2 regions of the Agathobaculum sp. TL06 genome follow, and region 2 is predicted to be linked to the other one. Evidence: riboswitches for the same ligand, from Rfam matches in the RefSeq annotation. Region 2 holds a riboswitch; the other holds the start of a gene.

Region 1 (12,127 bases), on a different contig from region 2:
CCCTTTTTTATGATAGGAGTCAATATGTATGCCATTATTTGTCTTCGCGGCACTGATTATGGTCGAAATCGATCAGCTTGTCAAGGCTTGGGCGCTGAATGAACTGAAGGATCTGCGCACCCTGCCGGTTATCGGCGACGTATTCCATCTAACCTATGTGGAGAATCGAGGCGCCGCATTCAGCCTGTTCTCCCAGTTTGATTCCCGATGGATCTTTGTTGCGCTGGCTTGTGTTATCACCGTGGTCATTCTGGTTCTGCTGCAAAAAAAAGTGATGCAGACGCAGCTTGGAGAATGGTCACTGGTCCTGATTGCCGCGGGTGCGGTGGGTAATGCGATCGACCGTGTGATACACGGTTTTGTCGTGGATTTATTCGATTTTCGCCTGATTCATTTTCCGGTATTCAATGTCGCGGACATCTTTATTTGCACGGGCGGCGTGCTTTTCGTCCTGTACGTCATGTTCCAGCACAAAGAAAAAGAAGAACAGCCGCCGGAAGAAGCTGCAAAGCCCGCGGAAGAGGACAAACAGACAATTTCGGAGCAGGCGCATGGAGAATAACATTCGATTATCCGTACCGGATACGGAATCCGGTCAGCGGATCGACAGCTATTTGGCGGAACAGATTCCAGGTTTGACCCGCTCTGCGGTGCAGAACCTGCTTGCGGAACAGGCTGTCACCATTGCGGGCAAGGCGATAAAAAAGAATTATAAGCTGTTGGGCGGAGAGGATATCCTGGTCCAGCTTCCAGAAGTGCGGGAGGTAGACCTGATCCCCGAGGATATTCCGCTGGATATTGTATATGAGGATTCAGACATCATTGTCGTCAACAAACCGCGTGGGATGGTCGTTCATCCCGCTGCCGGAAACTGGTCCGGCACTCTGGTAAATGCACTGATGTTCCATTGCGGTACCAGCCTGTCGGGTATCAATGGCGAACTGCGTCCCGGCATTGTACACCGGATCGACAAAGATACCAGCGGGTTGCTGGTTGTGGCCAAAAACGACACTGCACACCAAAGCCTTGCGGCACAAATCGCGGCGCATACCGCGTTTCGTGGGTATGAGGCAATCGTCGTCGGATCCCCGAAATTGGACAGCGGGACCATCGATAAGCCGATTGCACGTCATAAAACCGATCGCAAAAAAATGGCTGTGGTGGAAGGCGGACGGAACGCTATAACCCATTATAAGGTGTTGCAGCGTTTCCGCGGTTATACCCATATGGCCTTTCAGCTCGAAACCGGACGGACGCATCAGATCCGTGTGCATATGGCGTCGGTTGGGCATCCGATCATCGGCGACCCGCTGTACGGCTTTGCCAAAGACCGTTTCGCCCATATTGGCGGGCAATGCCTGCATGCCGCGCGCCTTACCTTACAGCATCCGCGAACAGAGGAAGTCATGTGCTTTTCCGCACCGCTCCCTGACTATTTTACGGATATTATCGCAAAACTGGAGAAGATGGAATGAATAAATTTGAGGGAATGCTGCTGGCCTGTGATATGGATGGCACCTTACTTGACAGCAGCCGACAGATATCAGAACGAAATGAACGCGCACTGCGGTATTTTACAGAGGAGGGGGGACGCTTTTCCTTAGCCACTGGACGCGCGCCCGGGGCAATCCGCAGCTATCTGCCGCAGCTTCCGTTTAATGCGCCGTACAGCCTTCTCAATGGGTCGCTGATTTTAAACGAACAGCATCAGGTGATGCGCTGCGCCGGTATGCCAGTTGAAACAAAGGAATTGATTCAGACAACTTTGTTAGAATTTTCACAAATAGGTTGCGAAATTTTTATTGGCGACCGTATCCTGGTATGCCAGTCAAGTGAAGTAACCGAGCAGCATATGCGCACCCTGCATTTGGATTTCGAGACGGTTTCTCCGAACCATCTTCCAGATACTGCGGATTGGTGCAAAATCAATTTTACAGGCGATCCCGCGCTTATGAATCAGGTAAAGGCGTTTTTGAAGCCATATCAGGATCGGTTTTGCATGGCGTCAAGTATGCCTTCATTTTGGGAGGTTACAGCACGGGGCGTCAATAAAGGAACCGCCTTGGAAACGATCGCACAAAACTGCGGAATACCGCACGACCGGATATTCGCCGTTGGAGACAGCTATAATGATGAGGATATGATCCACGCAGCATATCTGGGTTTTGCGCCGGCAAATGCGGATGATGGGATATTACAGGCGGCGGACGTCCATGTCAGAAATAATGACCTGGATGCGGTCGCCGCAGTGGTCGAATATCTGGAAGCGCATTATTCATGATGCGCTTCTTTTTCCACTCCCCTCAATTATACAAAACTTTTCTTTTGTATAATTGTATATATCTTCTTTTTAGAACGCACCTCTCTATTTGGGAACGATATCAACGACGACGATTTCCGGCGGATTAAAAACACGGGGCTTCCAATCCAGTACCAGGCCGCGTCCCACAATTTCCGTCATGGCGCCATATTGATACTGGCCGCCGGCGTATTCCGGAAAAAATCCTTGATTCGGCGCAATCAAACCATTCATGATATACGGGATTCTCCATTGGCCGCCGTGTGCATGGCCGCAAAGCGTTAAATCAAATGGATGCGCAGCGTATTCTTCTATATATTCCGGACGGTGCGCCAGCAGGATATGAAACGCGTCATCCCCGAACAGGTCGTCAAAGCGCTGCAGCGCTTTCCGGTAAGGCGCTGCATTCCCATATGAGCTTGGCACGCGGTCGCCATAGGCTGCCGGATCATCCACACCACAGATCACATATTCTCGGCCGTCCACTGTTATACGCTCCCGTTCATTATGTAAGACGTGTATTCCATAGGAATCTATCATCCGGAATATCTGCTCCGGCTCGCTGCTCCAATATTCATGATTGCCGGATACATAATAGCATGGCGCGATTTCTGTAATCTGTTTTAGCAGCAGCTTGGCGCCGTCCTGCGGTTGTTTATCGTCAACAATATCGCCGCATAGTGCGATAATATCCGGTTGCAGCTCTCGCACCCTGCGAACAAGCGGTGTCTGGTCGTTTCCGTAAACATAGCTGTGCAGGTCGGAAAGCATGACAATGCGCAGCTTTTCCTCCGCGTTGAGTTTGGGCGTTGACACCGTATAGCGGCGCGGCGTCAATCCGCAATAAAGGCCGCATATCCCCACGCCGACTGCGCACATCAGGACAGCGGACAATATCCGTTTTCTTTTCATTGTTGGATTCCTTTTTCTTTATTAGAATTAGAAAAGCGCGGCAGGCCCTCTCCCCTCCGCGCTTTTTGTTTCAGCCCGCCTGCCGGCTTTTATGATGCAGGTCGATCTGTTTGGATTTAATGAATACGCTGAGCTTTTTGTAAGCCAGCATCGTAATCACCGTCAAAATTACACCCTTGATCAGATTGAACGGCAATATGCCAAACAACAAGTATGCACTCATCCCGTCAATCGCAGGATTAACCGCAGCGCACATCTGGAATATCGCATCCAGATTCCACCCCATTCCGTTCACATAAAACGGAATAATGAGAAAATAGTTGGTCAGCATTCCCATGCAGGCCATGGCCACCGCGCCAACGGCACAGCCGATAACCGCAAATTTGCGGCTTTTGTGCATGCGATAAAGCAGCACAGCAACAATCACCAGTGTGGAAAGCATCAGAAAATCCGCCAATTCCCCCGAACCGGCCGTTTGGCTCTGGGTTAAATGGATCAGATCCTTGATACCGATCATGGTAATCGCCGGACCAATGCCAAAAATAAACGCGCCGATCAGGACCACCGCTCCGGAAAGATCCACTTTGAGAAACGGCGGCATAAGCGGGATCGGGAATTCAAAATACATCAGAACGGTAGCGATTGCCGCAAATACAGCGGTATAGGTGATCTTGCTTGCTTTTGTCATGGTTCTGTCTCCCTTGTAAGGAGTTCTGTTCGGTTGGGTAAATAAAAAGCCCTTGGAAATACTCCAAGGGCGCGCAGACGTACCGAGATACACCTGTTTCTTTCATCCGGACTATAACCGTCGGTTGGGATTCACACCCATCATGCCTTGCGGCTCGCAGACTATCAGGAACGACACCCTGTATACTGCCGGTGGAGACTTTCACTCCGCCCTGAAACAGAACTGATTTAATTTATGCTTTTATTATAGGTCAATTAGACGGGTTTTGTCAATGGTTTTCGGAAAAATGCTGCAGGATGGCCTCAATTTCCTGCCGTGTTCCGACTGCATTGATAAATTCCAGCAGTGCGTTGGCCGTCATATGCGCAGGCAACGCCAGCTCCTGCAGAAGCCGTTGCCGCCGCGCCGCACTGTCAGTTTGACCGGTCAGTCCCCATGCATAGAAATCCGCTTTCGTGATCGAACTATCGGCGGTATCCCCCCCTCTTTGCGCCTCCCCCTCCAGAAAGGTCGCACCAGCTCTGCGCAACGCGTCGCACAGGATGTCCGGCCGCATGCCTTCGACGCCGAGTTTGCCCTCTTTGGAAGCGTGCCGCTTGCGCTTTTCCTTTCCCCAAACATCCGGCACATACGCCTGCTTAATGCGGTCCCGAGGCAGCGCGCCTTTCAGATAATTCCGGATCACAAAGCCCGCGCCATCGCTATCCGTCAGGATAATCAGCCCGCGTGCCTGCGCAATACGCCGCAGCAGCTTCAGCCGGTCCTTGTCATGGAAGATACGGAAGCCGCCGGTCTCTAATACAACGGTATCCACCACCTGTTTGAGCGTATTGATATCATATCGTCCCTCTACAAGGATCGCTTCCCGAATACGGATCATGTGCGCTCCCCCTTTTGCGCGGATGCAAGCGCAAGCAGGGTCAGCTCGATCTGCTTCTGCCGGTCGACAGCGCTCCCTTTCAGCGCGGTATCCGTCTGCGCGCAAAGAGACGCCGCCTGCCGCAGCCAGTCGAGTGAAACGCGGCGCGCGGCATTCTGTATCTGTCGGGCATAGTACGGCGATTTGGAACCGATCAGCTCCATCAGCAGCCGCTCCCCTCCCCTTGCGCTCTCACACAGCTTAGCGCCGTATAACCGCTGGATGTGGCGCGTAATGGTCGTAAAAATCATAACCTCATTATTTTTCTGCGCAATCAGCTCGCCCACCAGGGAAACCGCCCTGTCGAATTTACCCGCCGTGATCGCATCCGTCAGATCGAAAATAACCGCGTCCAGAACCGGCGAGCATACCGCGTCGATATTGTATTTACGGATCTCCCCTGTTGTCGTGTGCGCGGCCGCCTTATCGATTTCGCCGGCCAGGTTGGTCATCGAATTTCCGCACAGAAATATCAGGTATGAAGCGTTATCCGCGGTAATCGTGCAGCCAAGCGACCGGACCCGCCGCTCGATCCATGCAACCAGCTCATTTTCCTCCAAACGGCTGCATTCCGCTATGCAGGCGGTTTTCTCAAGCGTTTTGTAGAGCTTTGTCCGTTTATCGAGCTTGCCCTCCAAAATGTCATAATAAAACACCAGGCATACATAGTCCGGCAGATCACTGAGCATCTCGGGCAGTAAATCACCAAATCCGGCCGGCGGCTTGGAAAGGTCGAAGTCGGTAACAATAATCAGCTTTTTCTCCGACATGGCTGGATAACTGTCAATCGCCTCGGTAAGCTGCTCCGGAGTCAGGCCTTTCCCTTCGTATTCCAGCAGGTTAAAATCCGCAAAGGCGGCATCCACTACCTTTTCCTTGAGTTGGCGCAGATAGTGCGCCTTCATATAGTCCTCGTCGCCGGTTATAATGTATAAAGGTGCAAAGGAACGCTCTTTCAGATCGTGGATCAGCTTTGCCTTGCCGTTATTCGCGTTTTTTCTGGGTGTAGCCATGCGCTATCCCTCCTTTTTGTAGCGTTCCTGCAGTTCGCCGGTGAAATATGGGCTTTCAATCGGCGTTCCCTCAAATTTATGCAACACGTCCCCTGTGCCGGACTGCAGAATGATCCGCTGCGCGTTTGTATCCGATATAAGCTGACGCAGCAGCGCGGTATCCTCCATATTCCGTTGTGAGAGCACAATATCCGGTGCGGAATACGACTCGGTTTCAAAGAATGCCGCAAGCTGTTTTTGCGTGGGACTGTGCAGCACTAAAACATGGCCGTCAATCCGCACACCAAGCTTGCCGTCACAGACAGGAAAAACCGTGACCGGTGCGGCGGCGTCCAACTGCACCGTATCCTCTACGATCTCCGCATCCGCCTCCGCAACCAACTGCAGCAGCTCTTTGTTGTGCTGCGTCTCTTTGCAGCCGTTCGGAATCAAGATTTGTCCGACCGGCGTATGCTGCAGCAGTTCAGGCAGATCGCGGGCATGCCCCTTATCCACCGCGGTCAAAACCAGTGTGTCAACCTGCCGGAAGCCGTTCCACTGCATCCATTCTCGCACGGAAGCCGCAGCGTTGCGATAGCCTCCGTCTCCCGCGCAATCGATAAGCGTCATGCTGCCAACCGCGTCGGATACAATGATCGCCTGCCCGCTGCCACACGGGAGATAGGTCACGGAGTAGTGCTGCTGGTTATAATATGCGCCCGCAGCCGTGATGCCAAACAGCGCAAGACAGAAAACCGGCAAAACATAGCGCCATTTGATATGAGCGCCTGCAAGCAGCCAGGCTAAAATTCCAGCAAAGGACAAAACAAGCGCGGAAATGCCGAAGCTGTCCGCCCAGTTAATCAGGCCGAACGGCAGGCCCGCAATCCAGTTGCATATATCGAGGATATAGGTCAGCAATGGAGCGATCGCTTTTGCGCACAGCGCTGCTAAAAATGGAAAGAACGCCGACGTCAGGCAAACCAGAAAACCGCCGATAAAACATACGGCAGTCACGCCGACGACCAGAAGATTGCTGAGCAGCGACAGGATGGAGACATAACCGAACGCGCTGAGGATGATCGGCGTGGTAAAAATCGTCGCACATACCGTGCAGGAGACCGATCCGACAACTACAGACAGGATGCGGTACACCATTTTCGGAAAAGACCGGAACGGCTTCATCAGCCGCCGCTGCATTTTGCCGGCCAACAGGATCAGCCCCAGCGTGGCGGTAAAGGAAAGCTGCAAACTGAGGCTTGCGATTGCGTAAGGATTGAGAAGCAGCAAAAGCGCGAGCGCTAAAAACAGGGAATTCAGGCTGTTCGCTTCTTTGCGCAGCAGGAAAGCGCCGGCCGTGACCAAATACATGACCGCTGCACGGATTACGGACGGGGTCACTCCAGCGATCGGCACAAATAAAAGGATGAACGGAATCGAAACCAGCGTACCGATCCTGCGTCCCAACAGCGAGCAAAACGCCACCAGAAAGCCGATATGCAGACCGGAAACCGCGACAAGATGACTCAGTCCGGCAATGCGGAGCGCCAGGGCATCCGCATCGCTGATCCCAGATTTATCGCCCAATAAAAGCGCCGTGAGCAGACCCGCCGGCCGCTCCGGAAGTGCGCCTGCAATCGCCTGCTTGCAGTAGCGGGCAATCCGCTGCGGCAGAAAGCGCAGCGTGTCCCGTTCGGTGCCGGTCACCTCAAACCGGACGGGCGCGTCTTCCTCCGTTTGGTTATAGGAGGACGCAATAAAGCAGCGGTTGGATGCCTGGTATACCGCACGGTCAAATCCCTCGGCAGCGCCCGGCAAATAAAATCCAACGTTGACCACAATGTGGTCCCCTGCATAGAGCGGGGTATCCGTCAGCGGAAGGTAGCAAAAGGTGCGGAACGTCTGCTCCACCTCTCCGTTATGGGTAACGGAAAGCAGCGCGCGCTGGCTGTCCTCATAAACGTCCGGATCTTCCAGCAAAACAGCCTGGATATCCAGGCTTTGGCCATTCAGATGCCGGATTGGCTCAACAATATACAGATTATAGATCGAGAAGCCGCAGAAAGCCAGATGCGCTGCGGCCAGCATGCCAAACAGCGCAAACGCCTTGTTCCGGTAGATGAATACACCGGCAAGCAGCAAAAACACGGCAAGCAAAAGCAGCGAAACCATCAGACTGGGAGCCCAGTCAAGGCAAACCGCGCAGAAAAGAGCCGCCGCAATTGCCGGCACCAAATAAACCAGCGGACGCTCCAGCATAAAAATCCCCTTCCGGCTTTCCTGTTTCAAAAAAGAAGTGGCACGGTCGTGCCACTTCTTTGCAACTGCTGCATCAGCCCGGCGGCCAAGTCATATCACGGCCGGAAAGCACATGGAAGTGCAGGTGGAACACGCTTTGCCCTGCCTGTTCTCCGATATTGGATACGATGCGGAAGCTTTCCATGCCCTGTTCCTTCGCGACTTTTGCGATCACCTCAAAACAGTGGGCAACCACCGCGCTGTTGGACGCATCCACCTCCGCAGCGGAACGGATGTGCTGCTTCGGAATCACGAGGAAATGCGTCGGCGCCTGGGGATCGATATCATAAAAGGCATAGCACAGCTCGTCCTCATAGACCTTTTTGGAGGGGATATCCCCGGAAATAATTTTACAGAACAGACAATCGCTCATGACGACCTCTCCTTTCTGATACCAGTATACCGGCTTTACAACAACGCGTCAACAATGTTATTGACCGCTTCGAGCGCTTCCTCCAGTTTTTCCGGCTGCTTTCCGCCCGCGGTTGCACTGTCCGGACGCCCGCCGCCGCCGCCGCCAACGATCTTGGCGACTTCCTTTACAATCTTACCCGCATGCGCGCCCTTTTTGACCGCTTCCGCGCCGCAGACGCACAGCAAGCTTATCTTGCCGTCGTTGACCGAGGACAGTACAGCGACCATGTTCGGCGCTTTTTCCTTGATGCCGTCGCCCATCGTGCGCAGCACATCCGCCGAGGCGTCTTCCAGCTTGGTTGCGACCACGTTGACGCCCTTAACATCACGCGATACGTTGAACAGGTCGACCATCTGCATCGAGGCAAGCTTTCCGTTGAGCTTTTCCAGCTTTTTGGCCATCGTGCGCAGGTCAGCCATGGTCTGTTCCACCTTGGCCGCCAACTCGTTCGGGGAGGTTTTGAGCGCGGCCGCGGTTTCGTTCAATATATGCTGGCGCTCATTGAGGAAATCCAGCACCGCTCTGCCGGTCACGGCTTCAATGCGGCGCACACCGGCCGCAACGGAAGCCTCTCCAATAATTTTAAACATACCCGCCTTGGCCGTGTTATCCAAATGCGTGCCGCCGCACAGTTCAATCGAATCGCCGGCCTGAACAACACGCACAACCGCGCCATATTTTTCACCGAACAGCGCCATCGCGCCCTTTTTCTTCGCCTCGTCAATGGACATCTCTTCCGTGACCACCGGATAACCGGCAAGGATCGCGTCATTGACCAGCGTTTCCACCTGCTGCAGCTCGTCCGCTGTCAAAGCCGCGAAATGCGTAAAGTCGAAACGGAGGTGATCGTTTGCAGTGTAAGAGCCTGCCTGCTCCACATGATCGCCCAGAGCCTTGCGCAGCGCTTTTTGCAGCAGATGGGTCGAGGTATGCGCACGGCAGATCGCCTGACGGTATTCCGCGTCCACCTTGGCCTCCACCTCGTCGTCCACGGAAAGCGCGCCCTCGGTGACTGTACCGATGTGCATATACTTGCCGTCCTTGGTCTTCTGCACGTCAGACACGGTCATCACGCCGTTTTTGCCGATCAGTACGCCGTGGTCGCCGATCTGACCGCCCATTTCCGCATAAAACGGCGTATGATCGAGCACGGCCGTAATCTTTTCGCCCTTTGCCGCCGCTCCGGACGGTTCGCCCTCATTAACGATCGCCAGCACCTTGGCGTTTTCTCCCAGTGTTTCATAACCGTCAAAACGGGTTTTGATCGCCTTGTCCAAACCAAGATCCTCGCTCTGCCAGCCAAGGTCGCCCATTTTTTTGCGGTCCTCGCGGGCGCGCTCGCGCTGCTCGTTCATCAGACGGTCAAATTCCGCGCGGTCGGTGGTCATCCCCTGTTCTTCCAGAATCTCAAGCGTCAGATCGATCGGGAAGCCATAGGTGTCATAGAGCTGGAATGCGTCCGCTGCGGGCAATTCCTTGCTGTTTGCCGCCGCAATGCGTTCGTTCAGAATGGACAGACCGCTGTCAATGGTTTTGTTGAAGCTTGCCTCCTCGTTTTCAATTACCTTGTGGATATATTTCTGTTTTTCGACCAGCTCCGGATAAGCGCCGCCGGATTCCTCAATGACAGTGGTCGCCACCTCGGACAGGAACGGCCGGTCGATACCGAGCAGCTTGCCGTGGCGCGCCGCCCGCCGCAGCAGGCGCCGCAGCACATAGCCGCGCCCCTCGTTGGAGGGGATAACACCGTCGCAGATCATCATAACGGTCGAGCGAATATGGTCGGTGACCACACGGAGGGAAATATCGGTTTTCTCGCTTTCTCCATAATGCTTCCCAGCAATCTCGGATACCTTATTGGTGATATTCCGCACGGTATCCACGTCAAACAGGGAGCCTACCCCCTGCACCACGCAAGCCAGGCGTTCCAGACCCATGCCGGTATCGATATTCTTCTGCTTTAATTCGGTGTAATTCCCCTGTCCGTCATTGTCGAACTGGGAAAATACGTTGTTCCAAACCTCCATATACCGGTCGCAGTCGCAGCCGACCGTGCAGCCGGGCTTGCCGCAGCCGAACTCCGGTCCGCGGTCGTAGTAGATTTCCGAGCAGGGACCGCACGGGCCGGAGCCATGCTCCCAGAAATTGTCCTCCTTGCCGAAGCGGAAGATCCGCTCCGCCGGAATGCCAATATCCTTGTTCCAGATTTCAAACGCCTCGTCATCATCCACATAGATGGACGGATACAAAAGCTCCGGATCAATGCCGACCCACTCCGGACTGGTCAGGAATTCCCAGCTCCAGGCAATCGCTTCTTTTTTGAAATAATCGCCGAAAGAGAAATTGCCTAACATTTCAAAAAACGTGCCGTGCCGCGCAGTCTTGCCGACGTTCTCAATATCGCCTGTTCGGATACACTTCTGGCAGGTCGTCACACGATGGCGCGGCGGCTCCTGCTCGCCGGTGAAAAAGGGCTTCATCGGCGCCATACCGGAATTGATCAGCAGAAGCGACGGATCGTTCTGCGGAATGAGCGAAAAGCTCGGCAAGCGCAGATGTCCCTTGGTTTCAAAAAACTTCAGATACATTTCGCGCAGCTCGTTCAAGCCTCTGTACTGCATAACATTTATCCTCCAAAAATTTAATATGACAAATAAAAAAAGCCTCCGCCCAATCCTGTCAGGGGCGAAAGCATGCTTCCACGGTACCACCCTGATCTGCGCTGTAAAACGCATCTCAGCGGTTCGATATCGGGAACCTAACCGGCCTGTTTTTTTACAGGCTGCTCGGAAGTGGCCGTTTTCCGGACTGAACAAGGGGTTGCACCAATTCCCTCTCTCTTTGGATCACTCCGTTGGAAAACTCGTTTCGTCATCGCATTTTCTATCGCGTATATTATACTGCTTTTCCAGCCTAATGTCAACAAAAACCGCCAAAGCTGACGATCTGTATGGACATTTATTAAAGCAACAACAAAATAAAAAAAATTTGCGCTGCAACCGCCAGTTGCCATATAGTTGGTAGCCAAAAGCAATAATTTCCGGTATACTCTTGAGTGAAAAGAGGTGTTTTCTATGACAGTGGGAGAAAGGATCAAAGCCTGCAGGCAAAATGCGGGAATGTCACAGGAGAAGGTCGCTGATCTGATCGGCGTAAGCCGTCAGGCCGTCACCAAATGGGAAGCAGACCTGTCGGCCCCTAACACAGAGAACCTGTTCAAATTAGCAGAGTTATTCGGCACAACAGTCGATATGCTGCTCGATACAGGAAATACTGCCAGCTCGTCTGCTGTTGAACAGGTTTATGCTCTTTTCAAAAGGGAAGAAGAGAGGAAACGGGCAGACCGAAGCAAGAGACGGAAAGAGAACATGGCCGCGGCCTTGATCGTCGTCTGCGCGTATCTTACGATCTATCTGATCGGCCGTTTTATCTGGTGCGACCGGTCCAATTCCAGCCTGCTTGGTTGGCTGGTATCCGCAAAACCATCCGGAAGCAATAGTTATCTTTATGGCTGGCTGCTCAACAGCGATCTGTTCTGGATCGCAATGGCAATTTCTGCTGTCCCTTCTCTTTTCGGCAGGCATCGATTTTCATTTGTTACGCT
Region 2 (12,127 bases):
ACATAATCATAGTGCGTGGTCGAGCCGCGTATAACCGCGCCCAGGCAGATGACCGCGCAGTACTGTCCGCTCTGCGCGAGCTTTTGCGCCGCGAGCGGTATCTCAAACGCGCCCGGCACCCAGGCGAGCGTGATATTGTCCGTATCCACGCCATGCCGCACCAGCGTATCCTCCGCGCCCGCGATCAGCTTGGAGACGATAAATTCATTGAACCGCGCCGCGACGATTGCAAATTTCCCTTTCCCCGCGACAAGCTTGCCTTCCAGTACATTCATTTCGGTTTTCCTCCTGTTTTTATATGGTTTTCTGGAACAGATGTCCCATCTTGATCTTTTTGGTGTGCAGGTAAAACGCGTCGTCCTCCTGCGGCGCAATCTCGATCGGCACGCGCTCGACGATCTCCACGCCGAACCCGTCCAGCCCGTAGATTTTTTCCGGATTGTTGGTCAGCAGGCGCAGCTCCCGCGCGCCGAGATCCTGCAGGATCTGCGCGCCGATCCAGTATTCGCGCAGGTCGGGCGCAAAGCCGAGCTTAACGTTGGCCTCCACCGTATCCCAGCCCGCCTCCTGCAGCTCATAGGCCTTGAGCTTGTTAATCAGGCCGATGCCGCGGCCCTCCTGCCGCATATAAAGCAGCACGCCGCGGCCCTCCTTTTCGATCTGCTGCATGGCGGCCGCAAGCTGCTGCCCGCAGTCGCACCGCCGCGAGCCGAACACGTCGCCGGTCAGGCATTCCGAATGGACGCGGCAGAGCAGGTTCTTCCCGTCCCCGATCTCCCCTTTGACGAGCGCAACATGGTGCTCGCCGGTCAGGTCGTTGACATAGCCGTAGATCTGGAATTCCCCAAAGCGTGTCGGCAGCTTGGCACTGGCCTCGCGCACCACATGCTTGTCATGCCGGCGGCAGTAATCCTGCAGGTCGCGGATGGCAATGACCGCAACGCCCCACTCGCGCGCCTTTTCGAGCAGCTCGGTCGTGCGCATCATGGTGCCGTCGTCGCGCATGATTTCACAGCACAGGCCGCACTCCTGCAGCCCCGCCAGGCGGCACAGGTCGACCGTTGCCTCGGTGTGTCCGTTGCGGGTCAGCACGCCGCCCCGGCGCGCGGTCAGCGGGAATACATGGCCCGGCCGCCGGAAATCCGCCGGCCCTGCGGCCGTATCCGCACACGCGCGGCAGGTCAGGCCGCGCTCCTCGGCGGAGATGCCGGTCGACGTATCCACATGATCGACCGAAACGGTAAACGCGGTATGGTGGTTGTCTGTATTGACCTTGACCATCTGCTCAAAGCCGAGCCGCGCCGCGATTTCCGCGCTCATCGGCGTGCAGATCAGCCCTTTGGCATGGGTCGCCATAAAGTTGACGTTCTCCGTGGTCGCAAATTCCGCCGCGCAGATCAGGTCGCCCTCGTTCTCGCGGTCCGGATCGTCGATCGCCATGATCAGCCGGCCGGCGCGCAGCTCGTCAAGCGCCTGTTCGATGGTTGCAAAGTTTTGCTGCATGATTCTGGTTCCCTCTTTCTGTTAAAAGCCGTGTTGACTAAGAAATTCCATGGTGACGCCCGTCTGCCGGGCGGTATGCGGGGCAAGCAGCTTTTCCACATACTTGCCGATCACATCGCATTCCAGATTCACCCGTTCGCCCGGCCGCTTGCCGAGCAGGATGGTCTGTGCGCCGGTATGCGGTATGATGGACACGGCAAAGCCCTGTCCATCCACCTGCGCGACCGTCAGGCTGACGCCGTCGATCGCAATCGAGCCTTTTTCCACAATGTACCGCAGCAGGGCCGCGGGCGTTTTGACCGACAGCCAGACCGCGTTATCCTCGCGCCGGAGCGACGCGACCGTACCCGTGCCGTCGATATGTCCGGACACGATGTGTCCGCCGAACCGCCCGTCCGCGGGCATCGCGCGCTCCAGATTGACCGGCGCGCCCGCGCGCAGCTCCCCCAGGCCGGAGCGGCGCAGGGTTTCGGCCATTACGTCCGCGGTAAACGTCCGCCCATCCAGCTCCGCGGCCGTCAGGCACACGCCGTTTACCGCGATGCTGTCGCCGCACCGCGTCCCCGCGAGCACGGCGTCGGCCGCAATCGTCAGCCGCGCGCCCTGCGCGCCGTGCGCGATGCGTTCGACGCGCCCGACCTCCTCTACAAGTCCTGTGAACATGGCAGATATCCCTCCAACAAAAAGTCCTCTCCGACCGGCTCGGCGGTCAGATCGGTCAGACGCCACGCATCGGCCATCCGCGCAAGCCCCTGCCCGCCGGCCGGCGTCCTGGCCGCGCTGCCGCCGAGCAGCTTGGGCGCAATATACGCCTGCACCTTGCGGACGATGCCAGCTTCCAACGCGGCGAACGCCAGCGTCGGGCCGCCCTCCAGCAGGATGCTGTCCACGCCGCGCGCGCCGAGCTTCCGCATCAGCTCACGCAGATCGACCCGTCCATCCCGCTCCCCGCAGAGCAGGATCTGCGCGCCCGCCTTTTCGAGCGCCGCGGCCCGCTCATTCCAGCCGGCTGCCGCGATTATGGTCGGCACCTCGCCCGCGCTTTGGATCAGGCGGCTGTCCAGCGGTGTGCGCGCCCGACTGTCGCACACAATGCGCAGCGGATCACGCCCGCCGGGTATGCGGCAGGTGAGCAGCGGATCGTCCGCCAGCACCGTGTCCACGCCCACCATGATTGCGGAAAGCTGCCCGCGCGCCTCATGCACCCTGCGCCGCGCGGCCTCCCCGCTCACCCAACGGCTGTCGCCCGAAGCGGACGCGATCTTGCCGTCCAGCGTCATCGCGTATTTATACACGACAAACGGCGTCCGGTGCTGGATAAAGTGGAAAAACACCTCATTCAGCCGCCGGCACTCCTGTTCCAGCACGCCGGTCTCGACCTCCACGCCCGCCTCGCGCAGCAGGCGCACCCCTTTCCCGCCGACGAGCGGATTGGGGTCCGTGCATCCGACCACCACGCGGGCGATGCCCCGCTCCAAAATCGCGTCCGTGCAGGGCGGCGTGCGGCCCCAGTGGCAGCAAGGCTCCAGCGTAACGTACAGCGTCGCGCCCGCGGGGTCCTCCGTGCAGGCGGCCAGCGCGTTGCGTTCCGCATGCGGCCCGCCGCACGCCTCATGCCAGCCCTCGCCGATCACGCGCCCGCCGCGGGCGATCACACAGCCCACCATCGGATTCGGGCTGACCCGTCCCGCGCCGCGCCGCGCCAGCTCGAGCGCCCTGCGCATCAGCAGTTCCTCTTGCAAACGGCATCATCTCCCAATAAAAAATGTCCCGAAAGCCGCAGACTTCCGGGACATATATAGCGCGCCGCCAAACAAAAAATCCTGAAACGCCGCGCGGCGTTTCAGGACAGCAAACAAGCGAATCAAACAAAGGGGGCGTCCCCTTTTGCTTTCACACTTTTCTTCTTTCATCCAGACTATACTGTCGGCCTCGGAGTTCCACCGAGTCATGCTTCCGCCGGAAAGGCGTCCGCTCGCGGGCTGTACCGCCGGTAGGGAATTGCACCCTGCCCTGAAGAAATCTGTTTATTCGGTTTTCCTGCAGAAAGCTTTCTGCTCTTTCAGTATACACCCTTCCCCGCAAAATGCAAGCATAAATTTTCGTCCGGCCTCCGCTTTCTGCAGAAAGCGGGACAGGGCTGCCGCCCTGTCCCGCTGTTCCGGCTTGTTTTCCTCGGTCAGTCGTCGTACTGCAGCGCGTCGTAACCCTCTGCGCCCGTGCGCACCTTGACCGCGTTTTCCACATCGTACACAAAGATTTTGCCGTCGCCGATGTGGCCGGTGTACAGCACCTTCTTGGCCGTTTCGATCACGGTCTCGACCGGCACCTTGGACACTACAATCTCCATCTTGATCTTGGGCAGCAGCGTCACGTCTACCTCCGCGCCGCGGTAGTACTCGGGCGCGCCCTTCTGCGTGCCGCAGCCGACCACGTTGGTCACGGTCATGCCCGCAATACCGATCTCGTTCATCGCGTTTTTCAGCACCTCGAATTTGGACTGCTTGGCAAGGATGACCACCTTGCTCAGCTTGTGTCCGCCGCTGGACGCTTCGGACGTGATCTTAGTGACCGGCACCGCCTGGGCGGGCGCGGCCGCGGCCGCTTCCCCTGCGGCGGCCTGCGCCGCCTTGGTACCCAGCACAGACGGGATCACCGGCATAAAGTCCGCATAGGCGGAGGGCAGGCCGTGCTCGGGCTTGTCAAGGCCCATGATCTCCTCGGCCTCGGAAACGCGCAGGCCGACCGTGTGCTTGATGATCTGGAACACCACGGTCATCGTGACCGCGACCCACGCGATCACCACGACCATGCCGAGTGCCTGGATACCCAGCGCGTGCCAGCCGCCGCCGTAGAACAGGCCAACCGGCGCCACGTCGTTCGTGCCGTAGGCGTAGTAGCCGAACAGGCCGACCATCAGCGTGCCGGTCGCGCCGCACAGGCCATGTACGCCGACCGCGCCGACCGGATCGTCCACCTTGAGCTTCTGGTCGATGAATTCAATGCCGAACACCACCACAAAGCCCGCGATGATGCCGATGATGGCTGCGCCGAAGGGCGTTACCGTGTCGCAGCCCGCCGTAATGGCCACCAGGCCGGCCAGCGAGCCGTTGAGCGTCATGGATACGTCCGGCTTCTTGTAGCGCACCCAGGTCACGCACATAACCGTGACCGTCGCAACCGCCGCCGCCATGTTGGTGGTGACGAACACGCGCGCCGCGGTTTCGGCCGCGCCGTTCGACAGCGCGACGGTCGAGCCGCCGTTGAAGCCGAACCAGCAGAACCACAGGATGAACACGCCCAGCGCGCCCAGGGTCAGCGAGTGGCCGGGGATCGCGCGCGCCTTGCCGTCCTTGGTGTACTTGCCGATACGCGGGCCGAGGATGGCCGCGCCAACAAACGCCGCTACGCCGCCGACCATGTGTACCGCGGTCGAGCCGGCGAAGTCATGGAAGCCAAGCTCGGCGAGCCAGCCGCCGCCCCAGATCCAGTGGCCGGAGATCGGGTAGATCACCGCCGAGATGACCATGGAATAGATGCAGTAGGCTGAGAACTTGGTGCGCTCGGCCATGGAGCCGGACACGATGGTCGCGGCGGTGGCACAGAACACGGTCTGGAAGATCAGCGTCGTCCAGTCGTAGCCCTCGCCGACCACGCCGTCCGCCAAGAAGTCAAAGCCGCCGAACACACCGTTCATCGAACCGAACATGATGCCGAAGCCGACCAGCCAGAAGATCGGCGTGCCGAGTGAAAAGTCCATCAGGTTTTTCATGATGATGTTGCCCGCGTTCTTGGCCCGGGTAAAGCCGGTCTCCACCATCGCGAAGCCCGCCTGCATGAAGAACACCAGCGCGGCGCCGACCAGCGTCCATCCAGTATCCATCGAGGCGGCAAGGTTTACAAGGTCTTGCATGAGAAAATCCCTCCTAAAAAATTTGGCGTGTATCTCCGGCCGCAAGGCCGGAAATACACGCCGTTGTGTATGATAATTTTTTACACACGAAAATTGCTTTGCCGCGCCCTTTGCCCCAAGGCTGTCGGGCCGCGTCATTCAGGTATAAAACAGGATATCCGCGTAGGTCGGGAACGGCCAGTACTCCTTTCCCACCATCCGTTCCAGCGCGTCGGCCGGCTTGCGCACGGCGTCCATGCACGGGATCACCTCATCGTGGTAGTAATGCGCGAGCGTTTCCGCGTCCGCCTTCGGCGCGGCCTCCACAGCCTCCTCCAGCGTGGATACCGCGCGCTCGAGCGCGTCGTTCAGGGCGGATACCTGCGTCAGCAGGCGGGTTTCCGCGCCGCCCGCAAGGCCGAGCTGCTTCTTGGCCAGTGCGCCGTCCGCCACCGTGCGTTCGAACGACAGGCAGGCGGGCAGGATCTCGCGGCGCGCCATGTCGCGCATGGTGAGCGCCTCGATGTGCAGGGTCTTGTAATACTCCTCGATCACGGCCTCCTCGCGGGACTCCATTTCCAGCTTGGTGTACACGCCGTGCGTCTCAAACAGACGGATGTTCTTTTCATCCGTGTAGTGCGGCAGCGCCGCATCCGTGGACTTGAGGTTGAGCAGACCGCGCTTTTCCGCTTCCGCGACCCAGCTTTCGTCGTAGCCGTTGCCGTTGAAGATGATGCGCTTGTGCGCCTTGATCTCGCGCCGCAGCAGCGCGGTGAGCGCCGCCTGGAAGTCCGCCGCGCCGTCCAGCTCATCCGCGAACTGGCGCAGCTCCTCCGCGACCGCGGTGTTGAGCATGATGTTCGGGCAGGCGATGTTGAGCGAGGAGCCCAGCATGCGGAACTCGAACTTGTTGCCTGTGAAAGCAAAGGGCGAGGTGCGGTTGCGGTCGGTCGTGTCCTTCTGGATGTCCGGCAGCGCGGACACGCCCAGATCCATCTTGGTCTTGGCCATATCCGTGTAATCCCGTCCGGCCTCGACCGCGTCCAGAATCGCCTGCAGCTCGTCGCCGATAAACATGGAGATGATCGCCGGCGGGGCCTCGTTCGCGCCCAGACGGTGGTCGTTGCCCGCGGAGGCGACCGAGATGCGCAGCAGGTCCTGATATTCGTCCACGGCCTTGATAACCGCGGTCAGGAAAAGCAAAAACTGCAGATTGCCGCTTGGCGCCTTGCCGGGTTCGAGCAGGTTCTCACCCGTGTCGGTCGAGATCGACCAGTTGTTGTGCTTGCCCGAGCCGTTGACGCCCTCGAACGGCTTTTCGTTGAGCAGGCAGACGAAGCCGTGCCTTTCCGCTACGCGCCGCATGACCTCCATGGTGAGCTGGTTGTGGTCGGTGGCGATGTTGGTCGTGGTGAACACCGGCGCCATCTCATGCTGGCAGGGTGCGACCTCGTTGTGCTTGGTCTTGGCAAAAATACCAAGCTTCCACAGCTCCTCGTCCAGTTCCTGCATGAACGCCGCCACGCGCGGACGGATGGAGCCGAAGTAGTGATCCTCCATCTCCTGTCCCTTGGGCGGCATGGCGCCGAACAGCGTGCGGCCGGTGAAGATCAGGTCCTTGCGCTTGGCATAGTCCGCCTTGTCGATCAGGAAGTATTCCTGCTCCGGCCCGACCGTGGTGGTCACGCGCTTGACGTCCTTGCCGAACAGTTTGAGCACGCGGCAGGCCTGCGTGCTGAGCGCGTCCATCGAGCGCAGCAGCGGGGTCTTTTTGTCCAGGATTTCGCCCGTATAGGAGCAGAACGCGGTGGGGATGTACAGGGTGCCGTCCTTGACGAAGGCGTAGCTGGTCGGGTCCCAGGCCGTGTAGCCACGCGCCTCGAAGGTCGCGCGCAGGCCGCCGGAGGGGAACGAGGACGCGTCCGGTTCGCCGCGGATGAGCTCCTTGCCGGAAAACTCCATCACGACCCCGCCGTCGTCCGTCGGGGAAATGAACGAGTCGTGCTTTTCAGCCGTGATACCGGTCAGCGGCTGGAACCAGTGCGTATAATGCGTTGCGCCCTTGGAGAGCGCCCAGTCCTTCATCGCGGTCGCCACGACCGGCGCGACCTCCGCATCGATCGCCGTACCCTCGCGCATGGTCTGCTTCAGCTTTTTGTATACGTCCTTGGGAAGACGCTCCCGCATCACAGTCTCGTTAAAGACCATGCTGCCGAACAGCTCCGGCACATTTTTCGCCGTATTCATATCGATTCGCTCCTTACCGTCTGTCAAATGGCAACAAAAAAAGCGCCGTGGGTGTCATTCCCACAGCGCCTTTGCTGCTTACAAGCGCAGTATACGCGCCCCGCCGCGGTTTGTCAACCCCCTTCGGCCGGATTTTTTGCTCGTCCGCCTGTTTTTGTTGCAATCTGCCGGTTTAGTCCCGTCCATCCCCTCCCATTCTGGGCAAAGTGCAAAAAATCCGCATTTTCCTTCAAACCCGCTTGACGTTTGCGCGCGCCTGTTCTACAATAAAAGAACGGACAACGGCGTCCGCTGCAAAGGAGCAATTCTGCTCGTTTGCGGCGGGCGCTTTTCTTTTTATCCCTTTCTGGAAAGCGAACCCGGCGCGCCGGGCAACATAAGGAGGAAACACCAATGCTGCAAAAAGAAGGTCAGGTCCGCATCCCGGCCGGGTGCGCGATCTCCGGTATCTTCCACAAGGACGGGACGCGGGAAAACGGGGAGCGCATCATCGCCTCCATCCGCCCCATGCACGACCGCTCGAACGGACTGGGCGGCGGCTTCGCGGGCTACGGCATTTACCCCGAGTACGCGGACTACTATGCGTTCCATGTATTTTATGACACACCGGAGGCCAAGGCCGCCTGCGAAAAGGAAATCGAACACCATTTCGACATCGTCGACCTGTCCAAAATCCCCACGCGCCGCCACCCGCGCATCACGGACGAACCCATGATCTGGCGCTACTTTGTCACCCCGCTGCACACCAAGCTCACCTCCAGCCAGCTGGACGAACGCGAATTCACCTCCCGTTTTGTCATCCGCATCAATCACACGCTGGAGGGCGCGTATATTTTCTCCTCGGGCAAAAACATGGGCGTGTTCAAGGCCAGCGGCTTTCCGGAGGACGTGGGCGAATACTATATGCTGGAGAATTACGAGGCTTACTCCTGGACCTGCCACGGCCGCTATCCGACCAACACCCCCGGCTGGTGGGGCGGCGCGCACCCCTTCGCCCTGCTGGACACGACCGTGGTCCACAACGGCGAAATCTCTTCGTACGACGCCAACCGCCGTTTTATTGAGATGTTCGGCTACTCGTGCGACCTGCTGACCGACACCGAGGTCATTACTTATATTGTCGACTACCTGGGCCGCAAGCTCGGCCTGACCTACCGCGAGATTGCAAACGTCATCGCCGCGCCCTTCTGGTCCACCATTGAGAAGCAGGAGCCGGCCGAGCGCGAGCGCCTGACCTACCTGCGCAACGCCTTTGCCTCCCTGCTGGTGACCGGACCGTTTTCCATCCTGGTCGGCTACACGGGCGGCCTGATGGCCCTCAACGACCGGCTGAAGCTGCGCTCGATGGTCGTGGGCGAAAAGGGCGACACGGTGTACATCGCGTCCGAGGAATGCGCTATCCGCGCCATCGAGCCCACGCTCGACCGCATCTGGGCGCCGCGCGGCGGCGAGCCCGTGATCGTCAATCTGCATGATGGAGGAAAGCAATAATGGCTATCGACTTTTTGTATCCGCAGTATGAGGTCGTGCGCAATTACGACCGCTGCATCGCCTGCCGCGCGTGCGAGCGGCAGTGCGCCAACGAGGTGCATTTCTACGACCCTGAATTCCAGAAGATGATGGTCGACGAGTCCAAGTGCGTCGCCTGCCACCGCTGCGTCTCCCTCTGCCCGACGCGCGCGCTGAAGATTGTCAAGACCGACCATACCTTTAAGGAAAACGCCAACTGGACGGGCAAGGCCATCTCCGAGGTCTACCGTCAGGCCGGCACGGGCGGCGTGCTGCTCTCCTCCATGGGCAATCCGGAGCCGTACCCCATCTACTGGGATAAAATCCTCATCAACGCCTCCCAGGTCACCAACCCCTCCATCGACCCGCTGCGCGAGCCCATGGAGACGCGGACCTTCCTCGGCAAAAAGCCGGGCAAAATCGAGCGCGACGCGGACGGCAACCTGATACCCAACCTGTCGCCCCAGCTCGAGCTGCGCGTGCCGGTCATGTTCTCGGCCATGAGCTACGGCTCGATCTCCTACAACGCGCACGAGTCGCTCGCCCGCGCGGCCTGCGAGCTCGGCACCTACTACAACACCGGCGAGGGCGGCCTGCACCAGGACTTCTACCAGTACGGCCCGCACACCATCGTGCAGGTCGCGTCCGGCCGCTTCGGCGTACATAAGGACTATCTGGAGGCGGGCGCGGCCATCGAAATCAAGATGGGGCAGGGCGCAAAGCCCGGCATCGGCGGCCATCTGCCCGGCCACAAGGTCGGTCCGGACATCTCCCGCACCCGCATGATCCCCGAGGGCACGGACGCCATTTCCCCGGCTCCGCACCACGACATCTACTCCATCGAGGACCTGCGCCAGCTGGTCTTTTCGCTCAAGGAAGCAACCGAGTACAAAAAGCCGGTGCTGGTCAAGATTGCGGCCGTACATAACGTGGCGGCCATCGCCTCGGGCGTGGCGCGCTCGGGCGCGGACATCATCTGCATCGACGGCTACCGCGGCGGCACGGGCGCGGCCCCGACCCGCATCCGCGACAACGTCGGCATCCCCATTGAGCTGGCGCTCGCGGCGGTTGACCAGCGTCTGCGCGACGAGGGCATCCGCGACCAGGTTTCGGTCGTGGTCGGCGGCTCCATCCGCAACGCGGCCGACCTTTTGAAGGCCATTGCGCTCGGCGCGGACGCGTGCTACATCGCGACCAGCGCGCTGCTCGCGCTCGGCTGCCATCTGTGCCGCACCTGCCAGACCGGCAAGTGCAACTGGGGCATCGCGACCCAGCGGCCCGAGCTGGTCAAGCGCCTGAATCCGGACATCGGCTCGCAGCGGCTGGTCAACCTGGTCACCGCCTGGGACCATGAGCTCAAGGAAATGATGGGCGGCATGGGCATCAACTCGATCGAGGCCCTGCGCGGCAACCGCCTGATGCTGCGCGGCATCGGCCTGAGCGACCGCGAGCTCGCTATCCTCGGCATCAAGCACGCGGGCGAATGATCTTTGATTTGATGCGCGCTGACGCGCGAAAGGGCTGCGTCAGCCCACTTCCGGATAAGAAAGGTTTGGATTCATCAGATGAAACGAGTCTATGTCAATGAAAAATGGTGCCTGGGGTGCCATTTATGCGAATATTACTGCGCGTTCGCCAACTCGGGCAAGTCCTCGATGGTCAAGGCGCTCAAGGACCACAAAATCGCGCCCCGCATCCGCATCGAGGAGCGCGACAACATCTCCTTTGCGGTGAGCTGCCGCCACTGCACCGACCCTTTGTGCGTCAAGGGCTGCATCTCGGGCGCGCTGACTATCGTGGACGGGGCCGTGCAGATCGATTCGGACAAGTGCGTCGGCTGCTACACCTGCATCCTGTCCTGCCCCTATGGCGCGCTGTCCACCTCGAATGAGGGCGCGATCCAAAAATGCGAGCTGTGCGCCAAGAATGCGTTCGGCCAGCCGATGTGCGTGCAGGGCTGCCCGAACAAGGCCATCGTATACGAGGAGAGGTGAACGCTATGAATTATGTCATCATCGGTAACGGCACCGCCGCGGTCGGCACGATCGAGGGCATCCGCGCGGTCGACCAAACCGGCCCCATCACGGTCATTTCGGACGAGCCGTATCCGGTATACGGCCGGCCGCTTATCTCCTACCTGCTGCTCGGCAAGACCACGGAGGAGAAAATGCTGCGGTACCGTCCCGCGGACTTTTACGAGAAAAACGGCGTGACCACCCTGCTCGGCCGCCGCGCGGCCAAGGTGGACGCGGCCGCGAAAACGGTCGTGCTCGAGGACGGCGCGGCCGTCCCCTATGACAAGCTGTGCATCTGTACCGGCTCGCGGCCGTTTGTGCCGCCCATGGAGGGGCTGGACACGGTGGAAAACAAGACCAGCTTTATGACGCTGGACGATGCCAAGCGGCTGGACGCCATGCTGGGCGCAGGGAACGACAAGCGCGTGCTCATCGTCGGCGCGGGTCTCATCGGCCTGAAATGCGCCGAGGGCATCCAGCAGCGCGTATCCGAGCTGACCGTCATCGACCTGGCCCCGCGCATCCTGCCCAACGTGCTCACCGAAGCGCCGGCCGCCATCATCCAGAAGCACCTGGAGGGCAAGGGCGTGCGCTTCCTGCTGGGCGACTCGGTCGCGCGGTTTGAGCCGCAGTCGGCCCACCTCAAGAGCGGCGGGACGGTTGACTTTGACGTGCTGGTGGTCGCGGTCGGCGTGCGGCCGAACACCGAGCTGGCCGCCGAAGCGGGCTGCGCGGTCGAGCGCGGCATCTTAATTGACGAGCATTCGGCCACGACCGTGCCCGACATCTACGCCGCGGGCGACTGCACGGTCTCGCACGATATCGCGGCCGAAACCGACCGCATCCTCGCCATCCTGCCCAACGCCTATATGCAGGGCGAGACCGCGGGCAAGACCATGGCGGGCGGCAGCGCCTGCTTTGACAAGGCCATCCCGATGAATGCATCGGGTTTCCTCGGGCT

The links. Region 2 has a riboswitch for FMN ahead of ribD (bifunctional diaminohydroxyphosphoribosylaminopyrimidine deaminase/5-amino-6-(5-phosphoribosylamino)uracil reductase RibD). Riboswitches for the same ligand answer to the same signal wherever they lie in the genome.
Region 1: it holds a riboswitch for FMN, as region 2 does, so the genes downstream of both, ACYQ3S_RS00500 (ECF transporter S component) here and ribD (bifunctional diaminohydroxyphosphoribosylaminopyrimidine deaminase/5-amino-6-(5-phosphoribosylamino)uracil reductase RibD) in region 2, are expected to answer to the same signal.

The regions. Positions count from the first base shown of each region.
Region 1 covers NZ_BAAGGY010000001.1:103,512-115,638, forward strand. Annotated here, with positions in the region: gene lspA (signal peptidase II) at 29-562, shown strand; gene ACYQ3S_RS00485 (RluA family pseudouridine synthase) at 552-1,475, shown strand; gene ACYQ3S_RS00490 (HAD family hydrolase) at 1,472-2,281, shown strand; gene ACYQ3S_RS00495 (metallophosphoesterase) at 2,366-3,211, opposite strand; gene ACYQ3S_RS00500 (ECF transporter S component) at 3,282-3,899, opposite strand; FMN riboswitch at 3,990-4,122, opposite strand; gene ACYQ3S_RS00505 (toprim domain-containing protein) at 4,168-4,779, opposite strand; gene holA (DNA polymerase III subunit delta) at 4,776-5,831, opposite strand; gene ACYQ3S_RS00515 (ComEC/Rec2 family competence protein) at 5,835-8,069, opposite strand; gene ACYQ3S_RS00520 (histidine triad nucleotide-binding protein) at 8,143-8,481, opposite strand; gene alaS (alanine--tRNA ligase) at 8,517-11,144, opposite strand; gene ACYQ3S_RS00530 (helix-turn-helix domain-containing protein) at 11,598-12,127, shown strand, end outside.
Region 2 covers NZ_BAAGGY010000014.1:33,791-45,917, forward strand. Annotated here, with positions in the region: gene ribH (6,7-dimethyl-8-ribityllumazine synthase) at 1-275, opposite strand, end outside; gene ACYQ3S_RS09765 (bifunctional 3,4-dihydroxy-2-butanone-4-phosphate synthase/GTP cyclohydrolase II) at 295-1,503, opposite strand; gene ACYQ3S_RS09770 (riboflavin synthase) at 1,525-2,166, opposite strand; gene ribD (bifunctional diaminohydroxyphosphoribosylaminopyrimidine deaminase/5-amino-6-(5-phosphoribosylamino)uracil reductase RibD) at 2,148-3,245, opposite strand; FMN riboswitch at 3,401-3,528, opposite strand; gene ACYQ3S_RS09780 (ammonium transporter) at 3,683-5,416, opposite strand; gene ACYQ3S_RS09785 (glutamine synthetase III family protein) at 5,555-7,642, opposite strand; gene ACYQ3S_RS09790 (class II glutamine amidotransferase) at 8,036-9,133, shown strand; gene ACYQ3S_RS09795 (glutamate synthase-related protein) at 9,133-10,638, shown strand; gene ACYQ3S_RS09800 (4Fe-4S dicluster domain-containing protein) at 10,717-11,145, shown strand; gene ACYQ3S_RS09805 (NAD(P)/FAD-dependent oxidoreductase) at 11,151-12,127, shown strand, end outside.